Regions from separate parts of the Bacillus sp. L381 genome, predicted to be linked through region 2. Evidence: predicted binding sites of a transcription regulator. Region 2 holds the regulator's gene; each other region holds the start of a gene.

Region 1 (5,727 bases), 810 kb from region 2:
AAATCGGAAGCGCCAGAATCAAAATCAAAGCCGATGTTTTATCCTGAAAAAACACGTAAATGACAACGGCTGCCGGCACAATCGCCATGCTGACCATTTTCGGCAGAAACAGCTCTAAATAGCGGCGGAACTGGCTGATGCCTTCCATCGCCAGCGTTACCATCCGGCCCGTCCCCTCTTTTTTCGCAAAGCGGGGTCCGAGACGGAACAATTGCTCAAGAAATCTTTTTCTTAAGTCCGCGCCGGTTTGAGCGGCATATTGGTACACGATTTTCTGCCGAACCGCTGTCACCGCATGCCGGACCAAAAACGCAAGCAGGAAAAAGCCGATAACCGGATAAAGAGAAGCAATCCGCTTCCCGTTAAATAACCCGGTTACCGCCTGGCTCAGCCATTCCGCCTGCAAGATAATGGCGGCCGTTTGTATAATCGTTAATCCCGTAATGATCGCAAGAATCCGCTTCATTCCTTTATAAAGAAACAGGTCTTTTCCCATTAATAAGTCATAGGCTCCTTATGGCTGACGCGTTTCCGGAAGACATAGTAGCTCCAGATTTGACTGCCGATGACAAACGGCAGCAGAGTCAGTGCGGCAATTGTCATGACCTTAAGTGAATAATCACCGGAAGACGCGTTAGCTACTGTTAAGTCATACGCGCTTTTCAGCGAGCTGACCATGACGCGCGGGAACAATGAGATGAAAATCATCGCGACTGTTAACGCAAGTCCCGCACCGGTCATACCGAATGCCCAGCCGTCTTTTTTCTTGCTCATAAACAGAACGGCAAGCAAGTTGCAGATGACAATCAGCACGAACACGGGGATCGTGATGTTTGCCCGGCGTGTAAACATATCCGTGTCGTATGCAGACATCGCAAAGAAAGCAAGTACAACAAGAAAGATAACACCAATTACGCGTTTTGCCATTTTTCTCGCACGCTCCTGTAAATCACCGATCGTGCGCAGTGTAATAAACATTAAACCGTGCAGGAATGAAAGAAGGGTGACCGCGGCTCCGCCAAGAACGGAATACACGTTCACAATATCTGAAAATCCAGCATGCATATTCATATGGCCGTCAATCGGCATGCCGCGGAACATGCTTGTGAAAATAAGGCCGAATACAAACGGCGGGATAAGGCTGCCGAAGAAAACCACCCAGTCCCATGTTTTGACCCATTTCAAATGATTCACTTTCCCGCGGAATTCAAATGCCACACCGCGGCCCATCAAGGCAAGAAGGATGATGATAAACGGAATGTAATATCCGCTCAGCATCGTCGCATACCAGTTCGGGAATGCCGCGAAAATCGCTCCCGTCCCTGTCAGCAGCCATACCTCATTCGCATCCCAGAACGGGCCGATGGTGTTAATCAGCACTCTGCGTTCTAATTCATTATGGCCAAGAAATCGGGTCGAAATGCCGACACCGAAATCAAAACCTTCTAAAAAGAAAAATCCGACAAACAAAACCGAAACGAGTATAAACCAAAGATCATGAAGTGACCCCATGGTAGACCTCCTGACTGAACGGATCTGTTGATACAGGAACATCCTTGTGATCATCATGGTCCGCACCTTTTTTAATTTCACGAACGAATAGGAAGACAAGCAGCGTGCCTAAAATCAAGTACATGACGCCGAAGCCGATAATTGAAAACAGCAGAGATCCCGTCGTTACGTTAGGCGAAACGGATTGTGCGGTCGTCATTTGCCCCATGACCGTCCACGGCTGGCGGCCGATTTCAGTCATAATCCATCCGGCAGAGTTCGCAATGAATGGGAATGCGATCAGCGCGACCATACCGCGTAAGTACCACTTGCTCGTATGAAGCTTTTTGCGGCGGTTCAGAATAAAACCGGCAATCGCGGCAAAAATCATAAGCGCGCCCGCTCCCGCCATAATGCGGAAACTCCAGAACGTCGTTTTAACAGGCGGGATATAGTCGTCTTTTCCGTACGTTTTTTCGTATTCTTTTTGAAGTGTTTTCATCCCTTTAACACTGCCGCTGAACTTCTGATAAGCCAAGTAGCTCAGTGCGTAAGGAATTGAAATTTCAGATGTGTTTTTTTCTTTATTCGTATCAATGTTCGCAAAAGCCGTCCACGCGGCAGGATCACCGCTGTCATCCCAAAGCGCTTCACTGGCAGCCATTTTCATCGGCTGCGATTCCATTAAATGCTCAGCCTGCATATGTCCGCTGAACGCAACGCCGATACCGGCGATCAGGCCGACAATCATCGAAAGCTTGAACGATTTATGGAAGAAAGGCACTTCTTTTTTCTTCAATAATTTAAACGCGCTGACACCGGCGACAAAGAAAGCACCCGTTGCAAGCGCTCCGAAAATGACGTGAGGGAATTCGACCCAAAGCTGAGGGTTTGTCAAAAGCGCCCCGAAATCACTCATTTCCGCGCGGCCATTTTTAATCGTAAAGCCGACCGGCTCCTGCATGAATGAGTTTGCCGTCAAAATCCAGAAAGATGACATAATCGTTCCGAAGGATACAAGCCAAATGCAGAGCAAATGCACTTTTTTAGATAAACGGTCCCAGCCGAAAATCCATAATCCGATAAAAATAGACTCCATAAAAAACGCCAAAAGCGCTTCAACCGCAAGCGGAGCTCCAAATACGTCTCCGACAAAGCGGGAATAATCAGACCAGTTCAAGCCGAACTGAAATTCCTGAAGAATCCCTGTGACGACGCCGACAGCGAAGTTAATTAAAAAGAGATGCCCCCAAAATTTAGCCATTTTGAGATAGGTCTCTTGTTTTTTGACAACATAAAGCGTCTCCATCAAAGCAACCATAAACACAAGCCCGATAGACATAGGCACAAACAAGAAGTGAAACAATGTTGTAGATGCAAATTGAATGCGGGCTAAAACCAACTCACTCATGATGTTTTTCCTCCAATCTGGTAAATTGCTCAACATTTCACAAACACAACAAAATCAATGCTCGCTATTTCACAAAGATTGATATATTTGCTCAACGTTTCACAAGTTTGTCAAAACTAATGAATTATCAGCCTGTACACCCTGGGGGCAGCGGCTGTCATAGAAATGATTCAATATCATTACTTTACAACGATTCGGCCTAAAAAAAAAGATCAATATACCTAAAAATAGGCTGAAATTGTGACCGATTATTGTCGAATTTATAAAGAATTTATGTCAGCATCTAGGATATTTGTCCCTTTTATATCGTACCTCTTTTTTATTCGTGTGGCGAATAAAATGCTTTATGCAATGAAAAAGGCCGTCAGATCGCCTTTTTGAGAAAGAAAACGAAGAAAAAGTATACCCACTAGTAAATTCATAATATATGAACAATTTAAATTTTTTAGTATACTTTAAATGGGGGATTTTTTCACTACATAACGACTGGGGGAACAATCATGGGAGAACTTCAACCAAATTTGCAAACGGAATCAATCCAAAAACAGGAACGGACTGATAACTGGTTTGCCAGAGCAATGAATATAAGAATCGGCATTATTCCACTTCCTATCTATATCCTGCTGTTCTTGCTCATTACGGTGTTTGTCATGAGCCGCGATGTAAAAAGCGACATCCTGACATCGATTGCCGTCATGAGTTTTTTCGGATTTACCTTCGGCCAGATCGGAAAATCCATTCCGATCGTGCGTTCCATCGGCGGCCCTGCGATCCTCGCAACCTTTATTCCGTCCGCAGTCGTCTACTACCACCTGCTTCCGAAAGACATTATTACTTCAACAACAGAATTCACGGAAAGCTCTAACTTTCTCTATCTATTTATTGCCGGTATCGTCGTCGGCAGTATTCTCGGGATGAAAAGAGAGACGCTCGTTAAGGCTTTCGTCAAGATTTTTATTCCGCTTATCGCCGGCTCGATCGCAGCCGCCATCGTCGGCTTATGCGTCGGGACCCTGCTCGGCCTCGGCTTTCAGCACACGCTGCTTTATATTGTCGTCCCGATTATGGCTGGAGGTGTCGGTGAAGGCGCGATTCCTTTATCCATCGGCTACTCCGATATTATGCCGATGTCCCAGGGAGACGCCTTTGCGCTTGTGCTGCCGTCCATCATGCTCGGAAGCCTGTGCGCCATTATGTTATCGGGTCTGCTGAATGTCATCGGGAAACGCAAACCGGAATGGACGGGCAACGGGAAGGTTGATAAGTCTGATCAGAACGCTCCTGCATTGGAACAGCCGGCCAGTGACAAAACGTTTGATTTGTCCTTTTTCGCTTCCGGAGGCATTTTAGCGGTTTCCTTATATTTGGTCGGCATGCTGGCGCATGATTTCTTTCAGCTTCCGGCTCCTGTCGTGATGCTCGTCCTTGCCGTGCTTATTAAGCTGTTCAGGCTGGCGCCGGCCTCGATTGAAAACGGAGCCTTCGGCGTCTCGCGTTTTTTCTCGACAGCCGTGACCTATCCGCTCTTATTTGCGATCGGCGTTTCAATGACACCATGGGACAAGCTCATTGCGGCGTTTACTATCAGCAACATCATTACTATTTTATCTATCGTCGTCACGATGATGGCCGTCGGTTTCCTGACCGGAAAATGGCTGAACCTGTACCCGATTGAGACGGCGATTATTAACGCCTGCCATTCCGGACAGGGCGGCACCGGCGATGTCGCGATCTTAAGCGCTGCTGAACGGCTTGAGCTTATGCCGTTTGCCCAAGTGTCCACCAGAATCGGCGGGGCGATTACCGTGAGCGTCACCCTTCTATTGCTTCATCAATTCTATTAAACGGAAAAAAGCCTCCGCTATATGCGGAGGCTCTGTCAGTTCATCACATTTTGAATATAAGAGCCGAATGCCGCGCCGGACATGCCAGGCGACACACGTACTCGGTGAAGCGCGTAAAGCCCCTGATCTCTTGATGCCGCACCCGGCTCCGTCGTGACCGCCATACGGTAGCCTGATGCAGCGGCGGCTTTTAATGTTTCCTTATTATACCGTCCGACAGGATAGCTGAGCACAGACGTCCGCTGCCCGAACATTCGATCAAATAAATGCTTGGAATCCGCCATTTCACGGCGCTGCTGCTCTGGTGTGAGTCCGTTCAACTCAAGATGGTTCATCGTATGGCTCTGAATGGAAATGCCGTGTGCGGCCATCTCCTTCATCTGCTTCTCAGTCAGATGATTTTTATGTCCGATAAAATTTCCGATCATAAAGATGGTTGCTTTCATCTTATATTTCTTTAAAATCGGATACGCCTCTTTTACATTGTCGGTATAGCCGTCATCAAATGTGATCAGAACGCATTTTTCACGCGGCTCTCTATCCTCCGTCAGCATCAGATAGGCTTCTTCCGGAGTCATCGTATAATAGCCGTGATCATGAAGCCATTTCATATGCTGCCGGAATTCTTCCTTCGGCACACGCAGGCTGTTCCCCTCTGAAATGCTGTGGTACATCAGAATCGGCAGTCTCGCCGTTCCTTTCGTTTTAACCCATTCCGACGTATCCGGCTCTTTTTTTATTTGCGGCTGTACGGACTTTTTTTCGTGGTGCCCTTCCGCCTTCGGAATGCTCTGTTCGGCACTTGCCTCATGGCCCGAGCAGGCGGCAAGCGTAAACACGGCAGCCAAAAGGCACATGCACATGATGATGCGTTTCATGGTTTTCCTGCTTTCTGTCTTATATTTACTTTTTATATCGGTTATGCTGATAAAATTGTTACATCAAAAAAGCCGGACATCCAGCTGTCCGGCTTTGTGTTAT
Region 2 (5,727 bases):
GTCGTTTGTTTTGCTGGCTACTTCAGCTACAAGCTTCGCACCCATGTTTTCAAACGCATCTTCAAGTTCAATTTCTTTTGCGATTGTCACACCGTCATTTGTAATTAACGGAGAACCGAATTTTTTCTCCAGAACCACGTTGCGTCCTTTTGGCCCTAAAGTTACTTTTACAGCGTCAGCAAGCGCATCGACACCGCGAAGCATAGCGCGGCGTGCTTCTTCACTAAACTTAATATCTTTTGCCATGTTAACGAAACCTCCTCGAATTTTTAAAAGTATTTATTTGCTTAGCCGATTACAGCTAAAATGTCGCTTTCACGTAAGATTAAGTATTCAGCACCTTCGTATTTCACTTCAGTACCGGCGTATTTTGAGAAGATAATGCGGTCGCCCTCTTTTACTTCTAAAGCAACGCGCTCTCCGCTTTCCAACACGCGACCTGAACCAGCTGCCACGATTTTGCCTTCTTGCGGCTTTTCTTTTGCAGAATCCGGTAATACGATTCCGCTGGCAGTTTTTTCTTCAGATTCTACGAGTTCAATGACAACGCGATCACCTAATGGCTTTAACAATGAAATAACCTCCTCAATAGTATGAATATGTAATTTTAGCACTCAGCTCTAAAGAGTGCTAACACATTTATTATAATAAAGAATCTCACTTCCAATTTCAAGTCATAAGAATAAAAAATTTTCACGCTTACATGATTCTCTCTTACACCGATTTTCTCCTTTTTTCACGTCAAGTTCACTTGTGTTACAATAAGAACAAATAAGTTGATTTTATAGGATAAAGGAGTACATATCATTTGAGAAAACAGTATTGGTATATCATTTTGACATATGTTATCATGCAGCTTTCTGCATTGATCGGCATTCCTTTAATGTACAGATTCGGCTATGCGGGCGGGCAGCCTACGAATGCGAATCTCACCATGGCTCAGGGGATTTATTCCGTCGTAAGCTTTTTTATCTGCCTGATTATCGTTCTCCTGATTTTGAGAACCGCGCCGAAGCAGACATTAAGAAATGGGAAGAAAGCATCCGCCGGCATGTCCATTCTTTGGGCGGTCGCGGGAATATGGCTCGCTTTATTTTCTCAGGGAATCGCCGGGATGATTGAGCAGTATGTCTTTCACGTGAACAGCGGTTCGGAAAACACGAAAGCCATTCTCAACATTATTAAAGCCATGCCGCTCATGATTATCGTTTCTTCTATCGTCGGTCCGATTCTCGAAGAAATCATTTTCCGGAAGATCATCTTCGGCGTATTATATGAAAAAACGAATTTCTTTATCGCCGGACTGATCAGTTCCGTCGTTTTCGGCATTGTGCACCAGGACCTCACACACCTGCTGCTTTACACGGCTATGGGCTTTACCTTTGCGTTCTTGTATGTGCAGACGAAACGGATTATTGTGCCGATATTCGCTCATGTCATGATGAATACCATTGTCGTGGTCATGCAGCTCGGCCCCGCCCAAAAATATATTGAACAGCATAGTGAGCAAATGCAATTAATTATTGGAGGATTGTTTGTATGAGGAACCCAATGACTTGGGGCTTGATTTATTTCGCAGTCGGCTGTATCTTTACGTATTTGGCCGCAAGCTCGCCGGGAAGCATGTGGTCTTTTTATTCCATATTGCTGATGGTTTTCGCCGCTTATAATATCAGCATCTCGTTTAAAATGTTCGCTTTCTCATTTAAAGTGAAGAAAAATCAAAAATAAAAGAAAAAGCCATTTCTCATCATTGAGAAATGGCTTTTTTTATGCTGATACATCCTGGTCAGATTCGCTGCTGCCGGTCTGCCTTTTCCGATACGCCGCTTTTGAGATAAGAATACTGATCTCGTATAAAATGCAAAGCGGAATCGTAATCATCAAGTGAGACAGCAGCTCAGGCGGCGCAATCATCGCGGCGATCACAAGCAGCACAAAATACGCGTACTTCCTGATTTTCGATAAAAACATCGGCGTTATAACACCGAGCCTCGTCAAAAACATGATCAGCACCGGCATCTGAAACAGCAGCCCGAACGGAATCGTCAGCTGCAGCAGAAAATGAAAGTACTCGCTGATTCCGATCACCTGATTGACATCCAAGTCATTCGAAACCCGCTTCATAAAATCAACGACCAGCGGAAATAAAATATAATAAGAAAATGACACACCGCTGACAAACAGCACGATTGAAATCGGAATATAGCTGAGTGTTACTTTGCGCTCCTTCTCATACAGCCCCGGACTGACAAACGCCCAAATCTGATATAGAATAATCGGCGAAGTCAAAATGATGCCGATAATAAACGCGAACTGCAAAAAGATAAACAGCGGATCCGTCAGGTTAAAAGCATTAAGGGTGAGCTCTTTTACTTCATCGGCTTTTTGAAGATACACAATGATAGGTTTTGCCAGAAAAAAGCCGGCAATAAAGAAAACCGTAAAGGATAACGCCACAATCAGCAATCGTTTCCGAAGTTCGGCAATATGCTCCACAAGCGTCATTTGATTCACTCTCATACGTGTCATCCTATCTTACTGTTCTTCTTTCTTTTTTTCCTCTTCTTCACCGGCTAATCCTTTAGTAGCGTTCTTAAATTCACGAAGCGTGTCCCCCGCAGCTTTTCCTAATTCGGGAAGCTTCTTCGGACCGAAAATAATCACCGCCACCACACCGATAACCGCCAGGCTTCCAGGACCGATCATGTGCAGCTCCTCCTTTCGTTATTCAATTTCTTCCAAAACAGAATAATGCTTTAAGAAATAAACCAATGATTGAAGCTCTACAGCTAAATCTATATGATGAATTCGAATGTGATCCGGCACATTCAAACGGGCCGGCGTAAAGTTAAGGATTCCCTTGATTCCGAGCGCCACGAGCCGGTCGGTGATTGACTGGGCGGCAACCGCCGGAACGGTGAGAATCGCCACGGGTTCATCCTTAATGTGAAGCTCTAAATCATCAAGATCAAAGACAGGCACACCGCCTACCTCAGTTCCTATTTTACTCTGATTCACATCAAAAGCCATAGATATTTTTGTGTTATTATTTTTTGTGAAATTATAGTGAAGAAACGCCGTCCCTAAATTCCCGACACCGATCAAAATGACGTTCGTCGTTTCATCCTGATCCAGTGTTTTTCTGAAAAATGACAGCAGGTAATCCACATTATAGCCGTATCCTTTTTTGCCGAGCGCCCCGAAATAGGAAAAATCCCGGCGGATCGTGGCCGAATCGACTTTTACCGCATCGCTCAGTTCGGCTGAGGAAACACGCTGCTTTCCTGACGCGTGTAAATTCTTTAAAAAGCGATAATAAAGCGGCAGCCTTTTTGCCGTCGCCTGCGGAATTTTTGATTGATCCTTGTTCATGATTGGTCCTCCACTTTATACTCAGATGCATCTCTTTTAAAATCACCGTTTTTGCCGCCCGTTTTTTCCATGAGGCAGGTCGGGCCGATGACCATTCCTTTATCCAGCGCCTTGCACATGTCATAAACGGTCAATGCGCAGACTGAAGCGGAAGTTAGCGCTTCCATTTCCACACCTGTACTCCCTTTCGTTTTTACGCTTGCCTGTATATGAAGAACGGCTTCGGAATCCTTTTCCTCCCAGCCGAATGAAATGTCTACGCTGCTTAAAGAAAGCGGGTGGCACATCGGGATAATCGCTGACGTCTGCTTTGCAGCCATAATTCCTGCCACCTGTGCGACAGCCAGCACGTCTCCTTTTCCGATCTCCCGGTTTTTGATTCTGCTGTACACGTCATGCTTCATGTGTACGCTGGATATCGCAGCGGCAGTACGGACTGTTGAAGATTTATCGCTTATATCCACCATGCGGGCACGGCCTTCTTCATTAAAATGAGAAAATCCATTCATATTTAAACTCTCCTTACTTCTGATCATACACTATTTTCTCCCTGATGTCTTATCCTATAATGTTCCAATTCTGATGTATTGTTTGCTGACAGCAGGTTGATAAGCTACACTTAACTTATTATAACAGAGGTGAAATAATATGATGATCTTACAAATTAATCAGCTATCCAAATCTTTTGGCGCTGATCCTATTTTAAACAATATAAAGCTTGAAGTCAGATCCCGGGATCGCATCGCCATTGTAGGCAGAAACGGCGCCGGCAAATCAACTCTCCTTAAAATTATCGCAGGTCACCTTTCATATGAAAAGGGTGAATTAATCAAACCGAAAGAATTAACGATGGGATACCTTGCCCAGCACACAGGCATGGAATCTCAGCTTACCATAAAAGAAGAATTGCTGAGTGTTTTTGATTTCCTGAAAGCAATGGAAAAAGAAATGCGCTCTATTGAAGAAAAGATGGCCACTGCCGCCCCGGCGGAGCTTGAGACGCTGATGAAAACCTATGACAGGCTTCAGCAGGACTTCAAGAATAAAGGCGGCTATCAATATGAAGCGGATGTCCGGTCTGTCCTTCACGGCCTCGGCTTCGGCAAATTTGACGATTCCGTGAAAGTACAAAGCTTGAGCGGCGGTCAGAAAACAAGACTTGCGCTTGGAAAGCTGCTTTTGACCCAGCCTGATCTGCTTATTTTGGATGAACCGACGAACCATCTCGACATCGACACGCTCACATGGCTTGAGCATTATTTACAGGGATATTCAGGCGCCATCCTGATCGTCTCCCACGACAGATACTTTCTTGATAAAGTGGTCAGCCAAGTGTACGAGGTCTCACGGACAGAAAGCAAAAAATACCTCGGCAACTACAGCGCCTATTTAGAGCAAAAAGCCGAGCAGTACGAGAAAGACCTGAAGCTGTATGAAAAACAGCAGGACGAAATCGCCAAGCTTCAAGATTTTGTCGACCGCAATCTGGCCAGAGCATCAACAACAAAAAGAGCCCAGAGCAGACGAAAACAGCTTGAACGGATGGACGTCATGGCAAAGCCGCTCGGTGATGAAAAATCAGCGGCCTTCCGTTTTGAAATTACAAAACAGAGCGGCAACGACGTGCTTCGCGTACAGGATGTCTCCATCAGCTACGACGGCCAGCCTCCGCTCTTGAAAAACCTGACCTTCGGCGTTACAAGAGGCGAAAGCGCCGCCCTTGTCGGACCCAACGGAATCGGCAAGTCAACCTTGCTGAAAACCATTATGAACATGCTCAGTCCGGAATCCGGGTCGATCTCGTACGGTTCCAATGTCACAATCGGCTATTACGATCAGGAGCAGGCTGAACTGACCTCGTCCAAACGCGTTTTGGACGAGCTATGGGATGAATATCCGGACATGCCGGAAAAAGAGATCAGAACATGCCTCGGCAACTTTCTGTTCAGCGGAGACGATGTCCTGAAACCGGTCCGTTCTTTAAGCGGCGGTGAGAAAGCAAGAGTCGCGCTTGCCAAGCTGATGCTTCAAAAAGCAAACTTTCTCATCCTTGATGAACCGACAAACCACCTTGACCTGGACAGTAAAGAAGTGCTGGAAAACGCCCTGATCGACTATCCGGGCACACTGTTATTTGTATCGCATGACCGCTACTTTATTAACAGGATCGCCACAAGGGTGCTGGAGTTGTCTCCGGATCATGCAGAAGAATATTTGGGTGACTATGACTATTACACCGAGAAAAAAGCCCAGCAGCTGGAACTGGAAGAAATGAAGCGGCAGGAAAAAGAGCAAGCACAGCCTGCCGGCAAGGTCAAACAAGACACGAAAAGAACATATGAAGAAGAAAAA
Region 3 (5,727 bases), 280 kb from region 2:
AAAATCAATTTATCTTGACGATCAAGATAATTTTCGGCAAATCTAATATGATCATAGCAAATTTAATGATCAAAAGTAAGTATAGGAGGAAAAAGCATGGAACAAACAGCCGCGAAGGACGCCTCGACAAAGTTTGTCGTCATCGGTCTTTTGCTGGGCATTTTAATGTCGGCTATGGATAATACAATCGTTGCCACTGCGATGGGAAATATCGTGGGGGACCTCGGAAGTTTCGATAAGTTCGCGTGGGTGACGGCATCATACATGGTAGCCGTTATGGCCGGTATGCCGATTTACGGAAAACTGTCCGATATGTACGGACGGAAACGTTTCTTTTTATTCGGTCTTATTCTTTTCTTAATCGGATCCGCATTATGCGGAATCGCCCAAACAATGGACCAGCTCATTATTTACCGCGTCATTCAGGGAATCGGCGGAGGCGCGCTGATGCCGATCGCCTTCACGATTATTTTTGATTTATTTCCGCCGGAAAAACGCGGAAAAATGTCGGGTATGTTCGGTGCCGTTTTCGGCCTGTCCAGCGTTCTCGGACCGCTTTTAGGCGCGCTCATTACCGACTCCATCAGCTGGCACTGGGTGTTTTACATCAACGTGCCGATCGGCATTTTATCACTGTTCTTCATTCTTCGTTATTATAAAGAATCACTTGAGCACAAGAAGCAGAAAATCGACTGGGCCGGTGCGATTACGCTGGTCGTTTCCATTGTCGGTCTGATGTTCGCTCTTGAGCTCGGCGGAAAAACATATGATTGGAACTCTGTTCAGATCATCGGTCTGTTCGCTGTGTTCGCCGTGTTCTTTATCGCCTTTTTTATTGTGGAAAGAAAAGCGGAAGAACCGATTATTTCATTTTGGATGTTTAAAAACCGTTTATTTGCCACCGCTCAGATTTTGGCTTTCCTTTACGGAGCCACATTTGTGATTTTGGCGGTGTTTATCCCGATTTTCGTTCAGGCTGTGTACGGAAGCACCGCGACAAGCGCGGGCTTTATTTTGACGCCGATGATGATCGGTTCTGTTATCGGAAGTATGATCGGCGGGATTTTCCAAACGAAAGTGCGGTTCCGTAATTTAATGCTGATTTCCGTGGTCGCTTTCTTTATCGGAATGCTGCTGCTTTCGAATATGACTCCGGATACGGCGCGTACGATGCTGACGGTATTCATGCTGATCTCCGGATTCGGCGTCGGCTTCAACTTCTCATTGCTGCCGGCAGCGTCCATGAACGACCTCGAGCCGCGCTACCGCGGAAGCGCCAACTCAACAAACTCGTTCTTAAGATCATTCGGCATGACGCTCGGTGTGACGATTTTCGGAACCATCCAGACGAATGTATTTACCAACAAGCTGACAGATTCTTTCAGCGGCATGAAAGGAGCGGGCGGCGCGATGCAGAACATCGGAAATCCTCAGGAAATCTTCCAGGCCGGCACGCGCGCTCATATTCCGCCGCAGATTCTGGATAAAATTATTGACGCAATGTCTCAAAGCATCACATATGTATTTACCCTTGCTCTGGTGCCGATCGTCATTGCGGCCGTTACCGTTTTGTTTATGGGAAAAGCGAGAGTGAAAACCTCTCAGGAAATGGCGAAAAAAGCGAATTAAAAAAAGCAGTACATGGCGTTTGTCATGTACTGCTTTTTTGTGTTTACTCTGCAAAATGCGGAGCGAGAATATCTTTCAGCACGTTTGCGCTGCGGATGAATTGAGCCTGTTCTGTTTCATTCAGCTCAAGTTCCGTCACACCGGCGATGCCGTTCCGATTGACGACGGCCGGAATGCCGATAAAGACATCGTTGACTCCGTATTGCCCGTCCAAATATGTGCTGACGGTTAGAATGCTGTTTTCATTACGCAAAATCGCTTTTGTGATGCGGGCGAGGCTCATCGCCACTCCGTAATATGTCGCGCCTTTTTTCTCAATAATATGGTAGGCCGCGTTTTTCACATCTTCAACAATCTGATCCAGCTCGTCCTGCTTGTAAGCTGCATTTTTCTCCAGTAATTGCTGCACCGGCACTCCGCCGATATTGGCGTGACTCCATACAGGAAGCTCGGTATCTCCGTGCTCGCCGATAATGTGTGCGTGTACGTTTTGCGGAGCGGCGCCGAAGTATTCACTCAGCATATAACGGAATCTCGCAGAATCAAGTGTCGTACCGCTGCCGATGACGCGTTCTTTCGGCAGGCCGCTGAATTTCCACGTCGCATAAGTAAGAATATCGACCGGGTTTGTGGCAACGAGGAAGATGCCGTCAAATCCGCTTGCCATGACTTCACCGACAATGCTTTTGAAAATGGCGAGATTTTTTTCGACCAGCTCAAGTCTCGTTTCGCCCGGTTTTTGGTTGGCTCCGGCACAAATGCACACAATATCGGCATCCCCGCAATCCTCATATGTGCCGTAAGAAGTTTTTACCGGATGAGGCGCAAATGCCTTTCCGTGATTTAAATCCATGACATCTCCCATGGCTTTTTCTTTATTTACATCAATGATCACAAGCTCATCCGTGATCCCTTGGTTAATTAACGCAAATGCATAACTGCTTCCAACAAAACCTGCTCCGATTAATGCTACTTTGTTCACTCGTTCGTTCATCATGTATGCTCATCCTCCAGTGTTTCGTGGTGTCTGTTTTTATATTGTGAAGTATTTCACATTTATATTGTGCAATACTTCACAAACTTTTGCAAGAGAAAAGTTTTATTTTTTTATTCTTTCCAACTGAAAGGAATAAATGAATAGTTATGGTGTCATATATGAGAAAATGAGGAAAAAATACCTATTCTAAAAAAGGAAATCTGACTATAAAATGTGATTTGTTGTCTTTTTACTGTACGAAAGGAGAATAATGAATCATGAATTATGCAAATATAGGTGAACGGATGGCGGCTTTTTTGGTTGACCTTCTGCTCATGTACCTATTCATTCTGCTTGTGCCAATCACCTTATATGCCGGGAGACCGCTCAGCACTTCTTTTTTCTTCATTTTTACCGGCTTGATTGTGCTTTGCTATATTTTGATGCCGCTTACTCCGCTTGAAGGAACGATCGGCGCTTACCTCTTTAAACTGAAGGTGGTAAAAGCGCATGATGGGAGCAGAATTTCATTCGGGCAAGCTGTCGGCAGATTTTTTGTATCCCTTCTTCACTTTCTCTCTGTTCTGCCGTTTATTACGGTGCACTTTACAGAAAAAGCGCAGGCAGTTCACGATATGGCGGCCGGCACCGCAGTTCTCAGGAAATCACCGGATGTCCAGTCATCCGAACCGCTTCCCGATGCCGGAAAGTTCTATTAGCGCATTCCGGCTGTCCTGTTAGATGTGATTATCATTGTATCAGTCATCCTTTATATCGCGAAACTGACCGATGAAGCCTTGTGGGCCGTGCTGATCTCTGAATTTGTGATGATTATTCTGTATCCGATGCTGATGCCGCTTACAAAAATGAAAGGAACGATCGGACTGTTCATTTTCAGGCTGCGTGTCGCCGATGAAAAGTCCCGCGGGAACATTTCTTTTAAGCAGGCATTTATCCGCTATTTTACGATTTTCGTGTATTGCGCTAGCCCGCTGTTATACTTTTTGTTTCTCTTTAAAAATCGCTCACAGAGTGTACATGATTTAGCCGCTCATACATACATTGCAAAAGCACGGACAAAATCGGCCAACATATAAAGCAAGTCCCTGCTTGAAACCAAGCAGGGCTCATTTGTCAGCTTTTTTTGCGAGATCTTCTATAAATCAGCCTTACTGCAACATAACGGACCAGAAATATGAAGATGCTGCATACGAGAAATAATGCAATCAATTTCAGCCATCCTGTAAAGTGATGCGGGATTCCTTGGTCATACATGGTGATCAGCGTAATGATAACGGCAACGGCAAGCGTTTCTCCCATTTGCCGTCTGATTTGTTTTTTCAATGCTGCTTCAGAATGAATAGCCGGCAGCAAAATCCCCGATGCAGCTGCTCTGATGCAATAATAAACGATTATAATGAAGAAAACCGCCAAGCTTCCGGCCCATTCCCTAAACGGACAGTTCAGGACAAGTCCGCGTACAATGATGTCAAGCAAAGACAGTGTGCCCATAAGCATTCCGACTTCTGACCAAATCATTCGTTCTTTCTCTCTCACACTCTCACTCTTTCCATTCACGTTTGAAAGTCTGTTCCTACGCTGATTGATGACTTCCTCCCGTACTTTTATGAATGGCTTACAACTTCATTATATCCTGCCGATTCATAATGATAAACCGAAATATCATTGACAAAATGTTTAGTAAGGACCCCATTTGATCAGGACGCCTATGCAGATAAACACAAGGCCGATCACAAACCAGATCAGCGCCAGCGGGACCATAAAACGAAGCCACTTTACGTACGGAATGCCGCTTGCGGCCAATACGGCCATCAGCACGCCGGAAGTCGGATTGACACAGTTTACGACGCCTTCTCCGAGCATGACCGCTTCAACCGCAACCTGTCTCGTGATGCCCATCAGATCAGCAAGCGGCGCCAAGATCGGAATAAATACGACCGCCTCCCCCGACCCTGATGAAATCAAAAAATGAAGCAGAGCGCTGGAAATATACATTCCGATTGCGCCCGCCATCGGGCTGAAACCGTGCAGCAGTGACGCAAGTCCATTGACTACCGTATCAAGCAGCTTTCCGTGTTCAAGAATAACGGAAATGCTTCTCGCCATTCCGACGATCAGTGCTCCGTAAACGAGCCCCTGGCAGCCCGTGATAAACGTTTTTGCGATATCATTTGCCGCCATTCCCGCAATCAGGCCGGACACGATCGAGATAAAAATAAACACGGCGGCCATTTCTGAATCAGACCAGCCAAGGGTCAGCGCGCCGTACAAAAAGCCGGCAAGCGACAAAGCCGCAACAGCGAGAATCAGCTTATGCCGGACAGTGAACGGGACTTGTTTGTCCTCCGGCTCAGATACCTGCGGGATTGAACCTGCCGCCGGAAACCAATCGTTCCCCAACAGACTGGCGTCTTTTGATTTCCTGAGCCTTCTCGTATACCGATATATATATAAAATAGAAGAAAGCAGAAAACAAATATAGACGGCAATCCGCAGGCCGATGCCCGAAAACAGCGGCAGCTCCGCGATGCTTTGTGATAACCCGAGCGGCGAAGGAGATAATATCGTTGCGTTAAATCCGGCATAACAGCCGATATAAATGACGGCCGCTCCGGCCACGGCATCCCATTTCAGAGAACGGGCGACAATCAGACCGATCGGGATAAAACCGATCACGGAATTGACGACTATGCCGGTTGTGCCGAGGATCGAAAATAAGGCGCCGACAATCGCAATAAACAGCAGCTGTTTTGTGCGGAACGTACTGATGACATTATTGATCAATCCATTGATGGCGCCCGTTTTTTCCAAAATCGCAATGGTGCCCCCTGTAAAGAGGATTAAAAAGATAATCGGTGCGGAACTTGTCATCCCTTCCTGAATCGCGGTGAAAAAAGCGATCGGGCTGACCGGAGACTGCTCCAGAGAATGATAGCTTCCCGGGACGGCCGACGTCACACTGCCCTTTGTCACCCTGTCGAATTCCCCCGCGGGAACGATGTACGACGCTAACGCACATAGTAAAGCGACAATGAAAAGCAGAACGTAAGCATCGGGCATCACAAACGATTTCTTCTTTTTTAATACAGGTTCGGCCTTCG
Region 4 (5,727 bases), 950 kb from region 2:
GTTCGTTTTCGCAGGGCTTACGCTATCAGGTGTTATGCTGTCATTCTCGCCGACGATCGGCCTTTATGCGTTTGGGTCATTAACGGTGGCGGTCTGCTCAGGTATTGGGAACGGAACGGTATTTAAACTGGTGCCTTTCTATTTTTCGAAGCAGGCGGGAATTGCCAACGGTATTGTGTCTGCCATGGGCGGACTGGGCGGCTTTTTCCCTCCGCTGATTCTGGCAAGTGTATTTCAGGCAACAGGACAATACGCCATCGGGTTTATGGCGCTTTCGGAGGTTGCGTTGGCGAGCTTTGTCCTTGTGATCTGGATGTATTGGCAGGAAAAAATGAAAACACATACGGAGAGAAACAGTCAGAGCCTCCATTCATGATGATCCATTCACAAGATTGTTAGTTTTTTCTGGATGAGTGCAAATCAAGTCACGTTACAATAAACATACGCAACGTGACTTTCTTCGAGGTGAGCTCATGAATATTCTCTCTGTCCGAAAATCTGATAAAGAACTTCTTTCCCGCGAACTCCATGAATTGCTGAAATCGATCAGCACAAAAAGGAAAATGAAAAAACACACGTATTTGTTTCAAGAAGGAATGGATGCAGAAGAGCTTTATCTGATTCAATCAGGACTCATTGAAATCGGCAAGCTGACGTCTGACGGCAAAGACCTGACGCTTAGAATCTGCCAAAAAAACGATATTGTCGGGGAACTGACACTGTTTACAGAAGAGCCGAGATATATGCTCAGCGCAAAAGTGTTAGAGGGTGGCGAGGTGCTCGTCATTAATAAAAACAAGCTGGAAAAGGAATTAATCCAAAATGGTGATTTGACTTTTGAATTTATGAAATGGATGAGCACCCATCTCCGGAAAATTCAGTCCAAAATCAGGGATCTGCTTCTTCACGGCAAAAAAGGGGCGCTCTATTCTACTCTTATCCGCTTATCAAACAGCTACGGGGTGGAACGAAGCGACGGGATTCTGATCAACATTGTGCTGACAAATCAGGATTTGGCTAAGTTTTGCGCGGCGGCGAGAGAAAGCGTCAACCGCATGCTGGGAGACCTTCGCAAACAAGGGGTTATTTCGATAGATGAAGCCGGGAAAATTATTTTGCACAAGCGGGACTATTTACGATGTGAGATCGAGTGTGAAAACTGCCCGCTGGAGATCTGTAATATTGACTGAAAAAACAAGGACAGCCGCTGTCCTTGTTTTTTTTACGCCATATATGTACACATGACAGCGAAAAAGAAGCCGGTGTTTGCGATTTCAAGAATGCCGATTTTTTTCGCGGGCCAATCTTTCCCGTGAAAAAACCAGGCCCGCAAACTGCTTGGGATAAAAGCAAAAAACGCCCATCCTGCTCCGAATAGAGCGGATAAAAAGGGGAGCAGCAGGTGATATCCCCATGACCAGTATGCAAATGCCCTGTTTTTTCTCTCACGGATGACTGATTTCACATAAAAAGAACTTCCGATAAAAAATAAAGCAGATTGCAAGAATAGAAACCAAGCCCAGCCGTCAAGGGCTCCCGTTCCCAGCCAGCAGCTCGCAAGTCCGCCTGAACAAAAGAACAGGACACCCGCAGCATCGTTCGTCAGCGCTCGTTCGTTTTTTCGGCGGGCATAATGCATATGGATAAGAAACAGCGGCAGTAAAGAAACGCCCACCCAGATGAGAGGGGGCTTATGAACGGCAGAGACAGTCAGAAAGCAGCAGGCCGGAACACCGTAGTACCATATCCACTTTTGATAGGGCTTGAGCTGTTTCTTTTTCAAGGCAAGTGAAACGGGATAAACCGTCAAGTAAAGGAAAAGCCAGCCCAGAAAGAGCGGAATATGCCAGAAAACCGGGCCTCCCTTGACCATCCCGAGTAAAAATGGAATCAGCAGCATCGCCCATGCGCCGTGCTGCTTCGGAATCATCGCCTTCATCAAAATCCTCCTTTTTTACTTCATTATAAATGCAGGCATCCTCCTGATAAGTGACATTCATCATACAAGCTGTGAAATATATCACTGCCGTGCACACTCAATCGGGCTACACTAAAGCTATCCTTAGCACGGGAGGCTTTCCTATGAATCAGTGTGACTATTTATTATGTCTGAAACAACTTCCTATGTTTAATGAAGTGCCTCTGTCCATTGTCGCAGCCTTATTGAAAAACGGGACGTTAATCCGCGGCTCGTCTGATCAGTCTCCATCCTTTCTTCATCATTCACAATCCGTATATATCGTATTAAAAGGCAGTATCCGTTTTAAGGACAGCAGGCTCCCTGAAAGATCGCAAACCGTTGCGCTGTGGGAAAAAGGCGCTGTGTTTCCGGTTGATGAAAAAGGCGGACTGTCTCTATCGCCTTTTATCTCAGTTAATGCTTCCCCGGACATTCTGGCACTCAATATTCCATATTCCATATTCAAGCAAATGATGTCTTACCATCCGAAGCTGCAAATGAACTTTTTGGCGATGCTTCAGCAAAATGTCTTTTGTTCCTATCAATTGTTTTTACGGTATCTGCATACATCACGGGATGAAAGCGCAGAACCCGGTTCTTAAATAGAGCCGGGTTTTTCTTTGAATCTAAGGCGGCTAATGACTCAGGCATCCTTCCTTCTTCTGTGTGTGGACATTTTGTGAAAAAAGCAGAGTGTGTGACATAGTTCACAAGGTAACGTGATGTCTCTGTTTATAGTGTACATAGCATCACCTGACTCGGAAGGAGTGAACGATCATGAAGAAAAAGAAAATGAGTCCGTTGTTCAGGAGATTAAACTATTTTTCTCCTATCGAACATCATTCAAATAAACATAGCCAAACCACCCAAGAAGATCGTGATTGGGAGAATGTATACAGAAACAGATGGCAGTACGACAAAGTCGTTCGCTCCACCCACGGTGTCAACTGCACGGGGTCTTGCAGCTGGAATATTTACGTGAAAAACGGAATTGTCACGTGGGAAGGACAAAACTTGAATTATCCATCTACAGGCCCGGATATGCCTGATTTCGAACCGAGAGGCTGTCCGCGGGGGGCCAGTTTTTCGTGGTACATCTACAGCCCGCTGCGTGTGAAATACCCATACGTGCGCGGTGTGCTGATCAATTTGTGGCGGGAAGCATTACAGGCCCATCAAAATCCATTGGATGCCTGGAAATCAATCGTCGAACACCCTGAAAAAGCGAAGTCTTATAAACGGGCAAGAGGGAAAGGCGGTTTTGTGCGCGCTGAATGGCCGGAGGTGCTGAAGCTGATCTCGGCCTCTCTGCTGTATACAGTGATGAAATACGGGCCTGACCGGAATGTCGGTTTTTCCCCGATTCCGGCGATGTCTATGATCAGCCATGCTTCAGGCTCCCGGTTTATGTCTTTAATGGGCGGGCCTATGCTCAGTTTTTATGACTGGTATGCGGATCTTCCTCCGGCGTCCCCGCAAATTTGGGGTGACCAGACGGACGTTCCGGAAAGCAGTGATTGGTACAATTCCGGCTATATCATCACATGGGGCTCAAACGTTCCGTTGACGAGAACGCCTGATGCGCATTTTTTGGCGGAAGCCCGCTATAAAGGCGCCAAGGTCATTTCAGTCAGCCCGGATTTTGCGGAATCCTCCAAGTTCGCCGATGACTGGCTGAGTATCCGCCAAGGGACTGACGGGGCGCTTGCGATGGCGATGGGTCACGTCATTTTGCAGGAATTTTACGTGAATCAAGAGACAGAGCGTTTTATCAAGTACGCAAAGCAATACACGGATTTTCCATTCCTCGTCACCCTGTCAAAAGAAAATGGCGTGTATACAGCGGGGCGGTTTCTGCATGCGAAGGACATCGGACGGCAGACAAAACATGATCAGTGGAAACCCGCGGTCTGGAATGAACAGACAGGCGCGTTTGCCATACCGCAAGGAACAATGGGCTCCCGCTGGGACGGTCAGAAGAAGTGGAATCTGCACATGATCGATGAAGACACCGGAGAACAGATCGAACCCCGCCTCTCTGTACTTGGAATAGAGGACGAAATCGGCAGGGTGCGCATTCCGTATTTTTCAAATGACGGAAACAAAGTGCTTGAGCGGGATCTTCCTATTAAAAAAGTAAACCTGAATGGCGAAGAGGTGTACGTCACGACCGTGTTTGACTTGATATTGGCCAACTACGGCGTGAACCGGGGCATCGGCGAACAAGCAGCTGTATCCTATGATGATCCTCGTCCGTTTACACCTGCCTGGCAGGAACGGATCACAGGAATTAAAAGAGAAGCCGTCATTCAGATTGCCAGGGAATTTGCCCAAAATGCGATCGATACAGACGGCAGATCCATGATTATCGTCGGGGCGGGGATCAACCACTGGTTCAACTCCGACACGATCTATCGTGCGGTGTTAAATCTTGTTTTACTCGTAGGCGCGCAAGGCGTAAACGGCGGAGGCTGGGCTCATTATGTGGGACAGGAAAAGCTCCGTCCCGCTGAAGGATGGCAGACGATTGCAACTGCAAAGGACTGGGAAGGCGTGCCTAAGCTGCAAAACGGCACCTCATTTTTCTACTTTGCGACAGATCAGTGGCGCTATGAGGACCAGCCGATCAGCGATTTGGCTTCACCGATTGCTGCGTCATCCCGCTACAAGCATCACGCTGATTACAATGTGCTGGCGGCCCGGTTAGGATGGCTGCCGTCTTATCCGACATTCAATCAAAACGGCATTGATCTGTACAAAGAAGCTGAAAAAGCGGGGGCGGCGGCACCAGAGGACGTCGGTGCGTACGTGGCCTCACAGCTTCAAGAGAAAAAGCTGAAATTCGCGATTGAAGATCCTGACAATGAAGTGAACTTCCCAAGGAATCTCTTCGTATGGCGGGCAAATCTGATCTCCAGCTCAGGAAAAGGGCATGAATATTTTCTCAAGCATCTGCTGGGGACGACGAACGGTTTGATGAATGACGACAGCGACAGCATCCGTCCTGAAGAAATCAAATGGCGGGAGCAGGCGCCGGAAGGAAAGCTCGACTTGTTAATCAATCTCGACTTTCGAATGGCGGGTACGGCGCTGTATTCCGATATCGTGCTGCCGGCGGCGACATGGTACGAAAAACACGATCTCAGCAGTACGGATATGCATCCGTTCATTCACCCTTTTGCACCGGCCATCTCGGCACCGTGGGAATCGAGGTCAGACTGGGATATTTTCAAAGCCCTCTCAAAAGCCGTTTCCGATCTTGCGGAAGAAGTCGATATGGAACCGGTAAAAGAGGTTGTCGCGACACCGCTCCTTCATGACACCATCCAGGAATTGGCCCAGCCGTTCGGCAAAATCAATGACTGGAGCAAAGGTGAATGTGAAGCGATTCCGGGAAAAACGATGCCAAACATCCAAGTCGTTGAACGGGATTACAAGCATATTTTTCATAAAATGACCGCGCTCGGTCCAAACGCTGCTTTAAAGCCGAGCGGAACAAAAGGCATGAGCTGGTCGATAGCCGATGAATATGAATCACTCAAAAAGAGACTGGGAGAAACCGAATCGGACAGTGTTGCAAAGGGATGTCCGAATATAAGTGAAGCGAAGCAGGCGGCGGAAGCGATTTTAGCCCTATCGTCCACTTCAAATGGAAAAGTCGCCGTCAAAGCATGGGAGTCACTTGAAAACATCACAAACCTGAAGCTGAAAGACCTTGCGGAAGAGCGGGAGGAAGAATGCTTTACGTTCGAACAAATTACAGCCCA

The links. Region 2 encodes Rex, which represses fermentation and respiration genes when NADH is low (regulators of the CRP and FNR family bind a similar motif). Its sites were predicted from a motif close to TTGTGAAATATTTCACAA; they were not measured.
Region 1: QRX25_RS18785 (cytochrome ubiquinol oxidase subunit I) is a predicted target of Rex. The motif match lies at 2,928-2,945, and genes of this name have one in related genera.
Region 3: QRX25_RS01655 (L-lactate dehydrogenase) is a predicted target of Rex. The motif match lies at 2,668-2,685, and genes of this name have one in related genera.
Region 4: QRX25_RS18090 (nitrate reductase subunit alpha) is a predicted target of Rex. The motif match lies at 2,656-2,673, and genes of this name have one in related genera.

The regions. Positions count from the first base shown of each region.
Region 1 covers NZ_CP127224.1:3,658,036-3,663,762, forward strand. The annotation lists gene cydD (thiol reductant ABC exporter subunit CydD) at 1-496, opposite strand, end outside; gene cydB (cytochrome d ubiquinol oxidase subunit II) at 496-1,512, opposite strand; gene QRX25_RS18785 (cytochrome ubiquinol oxidase subunit I) at 1,496-2,902, opposite strand; gene cimH (citrate/malate transporter CimH) at 3,403-4,746, shown strand; gene QRX25_RS18795 (polysaccharide deacetylase family protein) at 4,782-5,624, opposite strand; gene QRX25_RS18800 (ABC transporter ATP-binding protein) at 5,724-5,727, opposite strand, start outside.
Region 2 covers NZ_CP127224.1:606,459-612,185, reverse strand. The annotation lists gene groL (chaperonin GroEL) at 1-246, opposite strand, end outside; gene groES (co-chaperone GroES) at 288-572, opposite strand; gene QRX25_RS03005 (CPBP family intramembrane glutamic endopeptidase) at 809-1,543, shown strand; gene QRX25_RS03000 (YdiK family protein) at 1,540-1,731, shown strand; gene tatC (twin-arginine translocase subunit TatC) at 1,771-2,532, opposite strand; gene tatAY (sec-independent protein translocase protein TatAY) at 2,539-2,709, opposite strand; gene QRX25_RS02985 (redox-sensing transcriptional repressor Rex) at 2,728-3,375, opposite strand; gene moaC (cyclic pyranopterin monophosphate synthase MoaC) at 3,372-3,884, opposite strand; gene QRX25_RS02975 (ABC-F family ATP-binding cassette domain-containing protein) at 4,024-5,727, shown strand, end outside.
Region 3 covers NZ_CP127224.1:330,306-336,032, reverse strand. The annotation lists gene QRX25_RS01660 (MDR family MFS transporter) at 97-1,629, shown strand; gene QRX25_RS01655 (L-lactate dehydrogenase) at 1,673-2,626, opposite strand; gene QRX25_RS01650 (RDD family protein) at 2,884-3,324, shown strand; gene QRX25_RS01645 (RDD family protein) at 3,328-3,702, shown strand; gene QRX25_RS01640 (DUF6773 family protein) at 3,740-4,213, opposite strand; gene QRX25_RS01635 (YfcC family protein) at 4,304-5,727, opposite strand, start outside.
Region 4 covers NZ_CP127224.1:3,520,299-3,526,025, reverse strand. The annotation lists gene narK (nitrate/nitrite transporter) at 1-376, shown strand, start outside; gene fnr (fumarate/nitrate reduction transcriptional regulator Fnr) at 474-1,190, shown strand; gene QRX25_RS18100 (YwiC-like family protein) at 1,223-1,939, opposite strand; gene QRX25_RS18095 (cyclic nucleotide-binding domain-containing protein) at 2,083-2,562, shown strand; gene QRX25_RS18090 (nitrate reductase subunit alpha) at 2,738-5,727, shown strand, end outside.